Regions from separate parts of the Streptomyces castrisilvae genome, predicted to be linked through region 1. Evidence: predicted binding sites of a transcription regulator. Region 1 holds the regulator's gene; the other holds the start of a gene.
The links. Region 1 encodes HrcA, which represses chaperone genes, less so after heat shock. Its sites were predicted from a motif close to TTNGCACTCNGNNNNNCNGAGTGCNAA; they were not measured.

Region 1 (5,725 bases):
CACCTCGGGCGCCCCGTCGCGGGTGGAGGTCCAGGCGACGAGGGTGCCGTCGGGAGATATGCGCGGCTGGGCGACTGGACGGTTGTCGGCGCTGATTCGCCACGCCCGTCCGCCGTCGAGCGGGGCGAGCCAGACGTCGTCCTCGGCTGTGAAGGCGATCAAGTCACCGTGGACATGGGGGTACCGGAGGTAGGAAGGCTGTGTCACACGGTTCAGCCTAGGCCGCGGACGTCCGAGGTGGTACGGGGTTGGCCGGAGTACGTCGTGGCACGGTGGAAGTGCGGCGCACATGCCCCTGGGATATGCGCCCCCTCGCACGTCCGGCCGCCCCCTCCGGAGCGGCGCTCACTTGCCGGGGTACGCGGTCACCGTCACCGTCACGGTGGCCGTCGGCCCGTTGACCGGCCCCGCGCCCCCGGCGGGCGGTGCGGTCGTGGCGGGGGCCGCGCAGTCGCCGAGCAGGGTGGCCCGGAAGACGGCGCGCCCGCCGGTCTTGGCCGTCATGTCTCCGCGTACGCAGCGGCCGTTGACCGCGTGGGTCACCCGGCCGTCGAGTGTGATCTTCTGCCTGTCCTTCGTCCTGCCGTCGCAGTGGACCTCGGCCACCCGTTGCGCGGAGGCGGATGCGGAGGCCTTCGCTTCGTCCTTGCCGAGGCCGGCGGTGCAGCTCAGCCAGCTCACGTCGATGCCTTCGTGCTCCAGCGCGCGGGTGGCGGTCCGGTCGGTGGTCACGGCGACGGCCGCGGTGTTCAGCGTGTCGAGGCCGTCGGCCGGTTCACAGGCGGTGAGGCCGGTGACGGCTGCGGCGGCGAGGCAGAGTGCGGCCGGAAAGCGACGGACCGCGCGACGGCTCCATGCCCTTGATGTCCCCATAAAGGCAGCTTCCCACCGCTCCTGACGGTGCGGTAGACCGCTTGTGGCCACAACCACCCCATCGGGGCGGGGTTACGACCAGCGCCCCGTGCGTCCCAGCAGCAGCGCCGTCGCCGCCGTGCCCGCCGTGGAGGTGCGCAGGACGGTCGGGCCGAGCCGGCAGACGCGGGCCCCGGCGGCCTGGAACACGGCCAGTTCCTGCGGCGAGACGCCTCCCTCCGGGCCGACGATCAGCACGATCTCACCGGCCTCGGGCAGGTCGACGGTGGCCAGCGGTTCGCTGTCGTGGCCGCGGTCCTCGTGCAGGATGGCCGCGAAGTCCGCGGTGGCCACCAGCGCGGCGACCTGCTTGGTGGACGCCGCGTCCGCCACGTCCGGGAACCGCACCCGGCGGGACTGCTTGCCGGCCTCCCGGGCCGTGCTGCGCCATTTCGCGAGGGACTTGAGGCCCCGGTCGCCCTTCCACTGGGTGATGCAGCGCGCCGCCTGCCACGGCACGATCGCGTCGGCCCCGGTCTCGGTCATCGTCTCGACGGCGACCTCGCCCCGGTCCCCCTTGGGCAGGGCCTGCACGACGGTGATCCGGGCGGCCGGGCGCGGCTCCTCGTGCACCGGGTCCAGGCCGCCCACGACCAGCCGGTCCTTGCCCTCGGCGGCCTTCACGACGCCCTCGGCCCACCGGCCGCGGCCGTCGGTCAGGACGACGTCCTCCCCGGCGTGCAGGCGCTTCACCGAGACGGCGTGCCGTCCCTCGGGCCCGTCGAGGACGAACTCGGTCCCGCCGGGCAGGTCTTCGACGACGAAGACGGGTGCCGTCACTGTGTACTCCTTGCGCTCACTGCCGTCCGTGCGGCGTCCAGTTCCTCGACGAGCAGCCGGACCAGCCGGCCCACGGGCAGCTCGCGGGCCATCCGGTGGCCCTGCCCCGCCCACAGCGCCATGCCCTGCGCGTCCCCGGCACGGGCCGCCGCCTTGCGCAGCGGGGAGGTCATGTGGTGGACCTGGGGGTAGGCGGCGGGGGCGTACGGTCCGTGCTCGCGCACGAAGCGGTTGACCAGGCCGCGGGCCGGGCGCCCGGAGAAGGCCCGGGTCAGCGTGGTGCGGACGAACAGCGGGTTGGTCAGGGCCTGTTTGTGCAGCAGGTGGGCGCCGGACTCGGGGCAGACCAGGAACGCGGTGCCGAGCTGGGCGGCGTCGGCGCCCGCCGCGAGCACCGCGGCGATCTGCGCGCCGCGCATCAGCCCGCCCGCGGCGATCACCGGTATCTGCACGGTCTCGCGCACCTGGGTCACCAGGGACAGCAGCCCGGTCCCGCCGCCGTCGGTCTCCGGGTCGTCGCGGAACGTGGAGCGGTGGCCGCCCGCCTCGGTGCCCTGGGCGCAGACGGCGTCGGCGCCGGCCCACTGCGCGGCCTGGGCCTCCTCGGGCGAGGTGACGGTGACGACGGTGTACGTACCGGCGGCGGCGAACGCGTCGAGGGTGTCGCGCGAGGGGCAGCCGAAGGTGAAGGAGACGACCGGAACCGGGTCTTCCAGCAGGATGGCGAGCTTGGCCTCGTAGCCGTCGTCCCCGCAGGCGTCGGTGTCACCGAGGGGCGTCTCGTACCAGGTGGCCTCGCCGGCGAGCTGGTGGCGGTAGACCTCCAGGGCACCCGGGTCGGCGAGCTTCTGCTGCGGCATGAAGAGGTTGACGCCGAAGGGCTGTCCGGTCAGCCCGCGCACCTGCTTGATCTCCTGGTACATGCCGTCCGCCGTCTTGTACCCGGCGGCCAGGAAACCGAGCCCGCCGGCATCGGCGACCGACGCCGCCAACTGCGGGCAGGACGGACCGCCCGCCATCGGGGCCTGCACGATCGGATACCGGCAGAGATCGGTCAATGCGGAGGACATGACCGCATCGTGTCATGTCCCTCCTGTCCCGTGATGCCCGCCCCACGACAGCTTTCGTCCGGTGCGGTACGGGCCCGGGGCCGGGCCCGTACCGGACGGACGGGTGCCGTCAGCGGCCGTTGAACGCGTCCTTCAGACGCGAGAACAGGCCCTGCTGGCCGGGCTGGAACTGGCCGGTGGGCCGCTCCTCGCCGCGCAGTTTGGCCAGTTCGCGCAGGAGGCGTTCCTGCTCGGGGTCCATCTTGACCGGGGTGGTGACCTCGACGTGCACGATGAGGTCGCCGCGTCCGCCGCCCCGCAGGTGGGTGATGCCGCGGCCGTGCAGCGGGACGGACTGGCCGGACTGGGTGCCCGGCCGGATGTCGACCTCTTCCAGGCCGTCGAGCGTCTCCAGCGGCACCTTGGTGCCGAGGGCCGCCGCCGTCATGGGGATGGTGACCGTGCAGTGCAGGTCGTCGCCGCGGCGCTGGAACACCGCGTGCGCCAGCTCGTGGATCTCGACGTAGAGGTCCCCGGCGGGGCCGCCGCCGGGGCCGACCTCGCCCTCGCCCGCGAGCTGGATGCGGGTGCCGTTGTCGACACCCGCGGGGATCTTCACGGTCAGCGTGCGCCGCGAACGGATGCGGCCGTCGCCGGCGCACTCCGGGCACGGGGTCGGCACGACCGTGCCGAAGCCCTGGCACTGCGGGCAGGGCCGCGAGGTCATGACCTGGCCGAGGAAGGACCGGGTGACCTGGGAGACCTCACCGCGGCCGCGGCACATGTCGCAGGTCTGCGCGGAGGTGCCGGGGGCCGCGCCCTCGCCGCTGCACGTCGTACAGACGACGGCCGTGTCGACCTGGATGTCCTTGGTCGTGCCGAAGGCCGCCTCGGACAGGTCGATCTCCAGCCGGATCATGGCGTCCTGGCCGCGCCGGGTGCGCGAACGGGGTCCGCGCTGCGACGACGTACCGAAGAACGCGTCCATGATGTCGGAGAAATTACCGAAGCCGCCCTGGCCGAACCCGCCCGCGCCGCCGCCCCCGGACTGGGAGAGCGGGTCGCCGCCGAGGTCGTAGACCTGCTTCTTCTGTGCGTCCGACAGGACCTCGTAAGCGGCGTTGATCTCCTTGAACCGCTCCTGGGTCTTCGGATCGGGGTTGACGTCCGGGTGCAGCTCGCGGGCGAGCCTCCGGAATGCCTTCTTGATCTCGTCCTGAGAGGCGTCGCGGCGCACGCCGAGTACGGCGTAGTAGTCCGTGGCCACTTACGACTCCGCCAGGATCTGTCCGACGTAACGTGCCACTGCGCGTACCGCTCCCATCGTTCCGGGGTAGTCCATGCGGGTCGGTCCGACCACGCCGAGTTTGGCGACTGCCTCGTCGCCCGAACCGTAGCCGACCGCGACGACGGACGTGGAGTTGAGCCCCTCGTGGGCGTTCTCGTGCCCGATACGTACGGTCATGCCCGAGTCCGTGGCCTCGCCGAGCAGCTTCAGCAGCACGACCTGCTCCTCCAGTGCCTCAAGCACCGGCCGGATCATCACCGGGAAGTCGTGTCCGAAGCGGGTGAGGTTGGAGGTGCCGCCGATCATCAGCCGCTCCTCCGTCTCCTCGACGAGGGTTTCGAGCAGGATCGAGAGCACGGTGGACACGGTTCCCCGGTCCTCGCTCTCGAAGGATTCCGGCAGGTCCTGCACCAGCTGCGGGACGTCCGTGAAACGGCGCCCCACCACCCGGCTGTTGAGCCGGGCCCGCAGATCGGCGAGAGACGTCTCGCCGAACGGCGCCGGGCAGTCGACCAGCCGCTGTTCGACCCGGCCGGTGTCCGTGATCAGCACGAGCATCAGCCGCGCCGGAGCCAGGGACAGCAGTTCCACGTGCCGCACCGTCGAGCGGGTCAGCGAGGGGTACTGCACGACGGCGACCTGCCGGGTCAGCTGCGCGAGCAGCCGTACGGTCCGGCCCACGACGTCGTCGAGGTCGACCGCGCCGTCGAGGAAGTTCTGAATGGCGCGGCGCTCCGGCGACGAGAGGGGCTTGACGCCCGCGAGCTTGTCGACGAAGAGCCGGTAGCCCTTGTCCGTCGGGATGCGCCCCGCGCTGGTGTGGGGCTGGGCGATGAAGCCCTCGTCCTCCAGCACCGCCATGTCGTTGCGGACGGTGGCCGGGGAGACCCCCAGCCGGTGCCGCTCGGTGAGCGCCTTGGAGCCGACGGGCTCCTCGGTTCCGACGTAGTCCTGAACGATGGCGCGCAGCACTTCGAGTCTGCGTTCGCTGAGCATCGCGCACACCTCCAGCTGTCTACCTCGGTGGTTCTCGGGCCGTTCCCGGGATTCCTCCTGGCACTCGGTGCGTACGAGTGCCAACGATCCCCGGTCAGTGTACGGCGACGGGGTGGTGCCCTAGCAAGGGCGACCGGCCACACCACTGCGGGAGCGCGCGGGCCGATGCCGATAGCGTCGCCGTATGGACGCCTCTTGGGAAGACTTCGGGTGGGAGCGGCTCGGTCACGGAGTGGGCCGTCGGCGCCTTCCGGTGTGGGACGCGACGGCCCTGCTGGTGGCCGGGGCGGACGGGGTGCTGCTCTGCGACACCGGTGCGTCGCTGCGTGAGGGGGTGGAGCTGCGCACCCAGGCGCAGGCGCTGCTCGGCCGGAGGGTGACGCACATCGCACTCAGCCACCCCCATTTCGATCATGTGCTGGGCACGGCGGCCTTCGCCGGGGTGCGCGTGTACGGCGCGGCGGGCACGCGGGACCTGATGCGGCGGGGGGCGGAGGAGCTGTACGCCGACGCGGTGAGCCAGGGCCTGCCCGAGCCGGACGCGGCCGAGTCCACCGATGTGCTCGTGGCCCCGGGCCACGAGGTGTCCGGGGAGAGCGCGCTCGATCTGGGCGGCGGCCGGAAAGTGCTGCTGGTGAACGTGGGCGCGGCGCACAGCGGCCACGACCTCGCGGTGCTGGTCCCGGGCTCCTGCGGCTCG
Region 2 (5,725 bases), 2.5 Mb from region 1:
GGCGGCAGCGGTCTCGCCGGGGACGCGGTGTGCGACCTGCGCTACCACGGCGGCTCGCACCAGGCGGTCTACGCCTTCGCCCGCGAGGAACTCGACGCGTGGGAACGGGAGCTGGGACGCCCGCTGCCCAACGGCTCGTTCGGCGAGAACCTGACCACGGCCGGGCTGCGGGTCAGCGGCGCGCTGATCGGTGAGCGCTGGCGGATCGGTGCCGGCCCGGTCCTGGAGGTCACATCGGGCCGGATTCCGTGCCGTACGTTCGCCGGCCACATCGGCGAGGCGCGCTGGCTCAAGCGGTTCACGCGGGCGGCGGCCCCCGGGGCGTACTTCCGGGTCGTCACCCCGGGCTCCGTCCGGGCCGGGGACCCGGTCGAGATCGTGCACCGGCCGGACCACGGGGTGACGGTGGAGCTCCAGTTCCGGGCGGTGACGACCCGGCGCGACCTGCTGCCGCTGCTCCTGCCGGCCGGCGACGCGCTGCACCCCGAGGCGCTGCGGAAGGCGCGCGCCTACGTGGCGGAGCTCGCCGCTTCCTGAGTGCGCGGGGGTGGCGAGAGCGCCGTGAACGGCCGGTTCCGGATGCTCTAACGTGCCGCGTATGACGACTGCACTGATTACGGGCGCGACCGCGGGCATCGGGGCCGCCTTCGCACGGCGGCTCGCGGCCGACGGGCACAACCTCGTGCTGGTGGCCCGCGACACCGGCCGGCTGCGGGAGCAGGCCACCGAGCTGCACGACCGGCACGGCATCGAGGCCGAGGTGCTGACCGCCGACCTGTCCACGGACCAGGGGATCGGCGCGGTCGAGGACCGGATCGGCGACCGCCTCCAGCCGGTCGATCTCCTGGTCAACAACGCCGGGTTCGGCAACAAGGGCAGCTTCCTCGACGTGCCCATGGCCGACGAGCTGACGATGCTGAAGGTGCACTGCGAGGCGGTCCTGCGGCTGACCTCGGCGGCCGCGGCCGGCATGAAGGAGCGCGGCAGGGGCGGGATCGTCAACGTGGCCTCGGTCGCGGCGTTCGTGCCGCGCGGTACGTACGGGGCGTCCAAGGCGTGGGTCGTGCAGTTCACCCAGGGCGCGGCGAGGGACCTGGCGGGTTCGGGGGTGCGGATGATGGCGCTCTGCCCCGGCTTCGTACGGACGGAGTTCCACCAGCGGGCCGGGATGGGCACGGGCAACATCCCGGGCTGGATGTGGCTCGACGCCGACAAGCTGGTGGCCACGGCGCTCGCGGACCTGGCCCGCGGCAAGTCCCTGTCCATCCCCGATCCCCGCTACAAGGCGCTGATGGGGCTGGTGAAGGTGGCCCCGCGCGGGCTGCTCGGAGGCGTGACCTCCCGGACGGGCCGCAAGTACGGGCCCCAGTGACCCACACACGAAAGGCCCGGCACCCCACGAGGGGTACCGGGCCTTTCGCTGTGTACTAGTGGGAGTGGCCGTGGCTGTGACCGGCCTCCGGCTCCTCCTCGGCCGGCTTCTCGACGACCAGGGTCTCGGTCGTGAGCAGCAGCGACGCGATGGAGGCGGCGTTCTCCAGGGCGGAGCGGGTGACCTTGACCGGGTCGATGACGCCGGCCTTCACCAGGTCGCCGTACTCGCCGGTCGCGGCGTTGAAGCCCTGGCCCTTGTCCAGCTCGGCGACCTTGGAGGTGATGACGTAGCCCTCCAGGCCCGCGTTCTCCGCGATCCAGCGGAGCGGCTCGACGGCGGCGCGGCGCACGACCGCGACACCGGTGGCCTCGTCGCCGGTCTTGTCGAGGTTGCCCTCCAGGACCTTGACGGCGTGGACGAGAGCGGAGCCACCACCGGAGACGATGCCCTCCTCGACCGCGGCGCGGGTCGCGGAGATGGCGTCCTCCAGACGGTGCTTCTTCTCCTTGAGCTCCACCTCGGTGGCGGCACCGACGCGGATCACGCAGACCCCGCCGGCCAGCTTCGCCAGGCGCTCCTGGAGCTTCTCGCGGTCCCAGTCGGAGTCCGTGGCGTCGATCTCGGCCTTGATCTGGTTGACCCGGCCGGCGACCTCGTCGGACTTGCCGCCACCGTCGACGATGGTGGTGTCGTCCTTGGAGACGGTCACGCGGCGGGCGGTGCCCAGCACGTCCAGGCCGGCCTGGTCGAGCTTGAGGCCGACCTCCTCGGCGATGACGGTCGCACCGGTGAGGGTGGCGATGTCGCCGAGCATGGCCTTGCGGCGGTCACCGAAGCCGGGGGCCTTCACGGCGACGGCGTTGAACGTGCCGCGGATCTTGTTGACGACCAGGGTCGACAGCGCCTCGCCCTCGACGTCCTCGGCGATGATCAGCAGCGGCTTGGAGCCACCGGCCTGGATGACCTTCTCCAGGAGCGGCAGCAGCTCCTGGATCGAGCCGATCTTGCCCTGGTGGATCAGGATGTACGGGTCGTCGAGGACGGCCTCCATACGCTCCTGGTCGGTCACCATGTACGGCGACAGGTAGCCCTTGTCGAAGGCCATGCCCTCGGTGAAGTCGAGGTCCAGACCGAAGGTGTTGGACTCCTCGACGGTGATGACACCGTCCTTGCCGACCTTGTCCATCGCGTCCGCGATGAGCTCGCCGACCTGGGCGTCCTGCGCGGAGAGCGCGGCGACGGCGGCGATGTCGGACTTGTCGTCGATCGGGCGGGCGGTCGCGAGGAGCTCCTCGGAGACGGCCTTGACCGCGGCGTCGATGCCCTTCTTCAGGGCGGCCGGGGAGGCACCCGCGGCGACGTTGCGCAGACCCTCGCGGACGAGCGCCTGGGCGAGCACGGTGGCGGTGGTCGTACCGTCACCGGCCACGTCGTTGGTCTTGGTCGCCACCTCCTTCACCAGCTGCGCACCGAGGTTCTCGTACGGGTCGTCCAGCTCGACCTCGCGCGCGATGGTGACACCGTCGTTGGTGATGGTGGGAGCACCGAACTTCTTGTCGATGACGACGTTGCGGCCCTTGGGGCCGATCGTCACCTTCACCGTGTCGGCAAGCTTGTTGACGCCGCGCTCAAGGGCGCGACGGGCGTCCTCGTCGAACTTCAGGATCTTCGCCATGGAGCTGAACTGTCCTCTCGAAACAAGAACTGCGCCCCTGCCGCCCGGCTAGTCATCTCGCTGGGGGCCAGGGGCGCAGAACAGAAGCAAAACGGTGAGTGAACTACTTCTCGATGATCGCGAGCACGTCGCGAGCCGAGAGGACGAGGTACTCCTCGCCGTTGTACTTCACCTCGGTGCCGCCGTACTTGCTGTACAGCACGACATCGCCGGTCTTGACGTCGAGCGGAAGGCGCTCGCCGTTCTCGAAGCGGCCCGGACCCACGGCCAGGACGACGCCCTCCTGGGGCTTCTCCTTCGCGGTGTCCGGAATAACCAGGCCGGAGGCCGTGGTCTGCTCGGCGTCGAGCGGCTGGACCACAATGCGGTCCTCAAGCGGCTTGATCGCAACCTTGGAGCTGGCGGTCGACACGATCCGGTCTCCCCCTTCGGAGATCTCACGGGGTTTAACAGTCTTTGGATGGCGACCAGGTGAGCCCGTCGTCGCGGGTGCCGGACCTGCCGGTCGCACAGTACTGCTGGCACTCTCCAGTGGGGAGTGCCAGCACTGAGACTATGACCGTGATTAGCACTCGGTCAAGCGGAGTGCCAATTCACGCCCCTCGTGGCGGATCCGGGCCACGCCCTTCTCACACGTAGTCCTCCAGCCGGGCCACCGCGTACCCCTTGTCCGTGACGGTCTTCATGACGGACCGGATCAGGTCGGGCATGCTGCCCTTCCAGTCCTTCTTGCCCCGGAAGTGGGTGAGGATGATGTCGCCGGGATGCAGGTCGAGGTCCTCCTCGCGCCACTCCATGTGGTCGGGGAACGCCTCCTCGGCCCAGAGCGGCACCGCGGTGATGCCGCAGGACTTGGCGATCTTCAGGGTGTCGGTGTTGTAGTTGCCGTACGGCGGGCGGAAGAGCCGGGGCCGCTTGCCGAACTGCTTCTCGATGATGTCCTGCTGGTCGCAGATCTCGCGCTTCTGCTCCTCGTAGGAGAGACCGGGCATGTAGCGGTGGTTGAGCGTGTGGTTGTTGAGCGTGACCCCGCGCGCCTCGGCGTCCTTGAAGTACGTGTAGTTGTCGCGCACCAGGTAGTCGCTGAGGAAGGCGCTGTACGGGATGTTCAGCTCCGACATCATCTTCAGCAGCTCGGGGTCCTTGTCGTCGCCGTCGTCCATGGTGAGGAAGACGACCTTGTCCTTGGTGGGGACCGTGGTGAAGACCGGCGGCAGCGAGTCGTCCTGACCCTCGACCTCGAAGCCCTTGCGGGTGGTGATGTGCGGCTTCACGGCGGGCGGTGCGGGCGGCGCGAGCGGGGTGCTCGCCAGGCCCCACTTCTTGGCGGCGACCGCGCGGGCGGCCTGGGCGAGCTTGGCCCGCTCCGCCTGCGCGGCGCGGGTGCCCAGCGCTCCGGCGGCCGGGGCGTCGGCGGGCGCGCCCGGCTGTCCGGCCTGGAGCTTCGCGCCCTGCCCGGTCCCCGTGTCGCCGGCCTCGGCCGCGCAGCCGGAGGCGGCTGCGACCACCAGGAGCGCGGCCAGGACCGCGTGGCCCGGCCGGCGCCGCAGGTGGCTCCGTCCCCGTCGCGCCCGCTGCCGCCCGCCCGTCACCGCACCCGGTCTGCGCCCATTCATGGCCAATTTGTCCTTTTGTCGTACTGGCTGCATGGCGCCGCATATTGCCAGGACGTGAAAGGGCATCGGGCCCGACACCGCCGCCGGGTCCGCACGGTCCCCCCGGGTGGCTCACACGGGGGCGGCCGAATGCGTCACGCGAGATCGGTCAGGTCCTCGGCGTACACCTGGGAGAGGGGCTGAGGGCCGACGTACTGCTGGCAGTTGCACTGGCCCGACTCGAAGCGGACGGGCTTCTTCTGCTCGTCCCAGGCGGTCGGCAGCTCGACCCGCTCATGGCACTTGCCCTGCTTGTCGTGCTTGGCGAGGTGGTGCGTGCAGCCGCAGACGGGCTCGGGCGGCTTGTTGGCGGCCTCGACCGCGAGCCGTTCCTGCCGGCCGGCCTCCAACAGCTCCAGCCTGCGGGTGTGCCGGTTGCGCAGCGCGGTGCGGATGTTGTCGGCGAGCCAGCCGAAGCCGCCCGTCCAGAAGATGATGAGCACCCACCAGTACCACTCCATGAAACGCCCTCCCCCTGCATCACGTCGGACACAGCGTTATCCGTGTACACGCCAAGACTAGATCGGCTGGGCTCAGCGGTGTGCGCCGCCGCCCGCAGAGATCAGTGGTCCCGGCGCGATGCCCCCGGCCAGCGTCCGGAGAATCCAGCGCCGGTGCCAGAAGGCCTTGACGATGCCGATGAGGCCGACGATCCAGGTGAGGAATCCCAGGCCCATGATCAGCGCCATCAGCCCGTAGGTGTCCTGGCCCCGGACCGCTCCGGCGGGCACGACGACGCAGGCGTACAGCCCGAGCGCGCACAGCACGAAGGACGGCAGCAGCCACACCAGGCTCGTGCCCGGCAGCCGGAGCACGGCGTCCCTGGCCGGGTCCCGGTCCAGCTCGCCCCACCGCTCCAGCAGCCGGCGCACCGCCATGTCCCGGCGCACTCCGGCCGCGACCAGGGTCACCGCGGGCACCAGGCAGGCGGCGCCCATGGCGAACAGGACCACGCCGAAGACGGCGCTGAAGAAGTCGTAGCTGTCCTCGAACGCGATGAGGGCCGTCCCGGTCAGTGAC

Region 2: the regulator HrcA is predicted to act here: its motif matches at 3,616-3,642, upstream of groES (co-chaperone GroES).

The regions. Positions count from the first base shown of each region.
Region 1 covers NZ_CP120997.1:2,289,074-2,294,798, forward strand. Annotated here, with positions in the region: gene P8A18_RS09800 (S41 family peptidase) at 1-207, opposite strand, end outside; gene P8A18_RS09805 (hypothetical protein) at 346-873, opposite strand; gene P8A18_RS09810 (16S rRNA (uracil(1498)-N(3))-methyltransferase) at 946-1,692, opposite strand; gene P8A18_RS09815 (nitronate monooxygenase) at 1,689-2,762, opposite strand; gene dnaJ (molecular chaperone DnaJ) at 2,872-4,008, opposite strand; gene hrcA (heat-inducible transcriptional repressor HrcA) at 4,009-5,025, opposite strand; gene P8A18_RS09830 (MBL fold metallo-hydrolase) at 5,210-5,725, shown strand, end outside.
Region 2 covers NZ_CP120997.1:4,832,563-4,838,287, reverse strand. Annotated here, with positions in the region: gene P8A18_RS21135 (MOSC domain-containing protein) at 1-537, shown strand, start outside; gene P8A18_RS21130 (SDR family NAD(P)-dependent oxidoreductase) at 599-1,372, shown strand; gene groL (chaperonin GroEL) at 1,428-3,050, opposite strand; gene groES (co-chaperone GroES) at 3,154-3,462, opposite strand; gene P8A18_RS21115 (polysaccharide deacetylase family protein) at 3,680-4,666, opposite strand; gene P8A18_RS21110 (hypothetical protein) at 4,801-5,166, opposite strand; gene P8A18_RS21105 (hypothetical protein) at 5,239-5,725, opposite strand, start outside.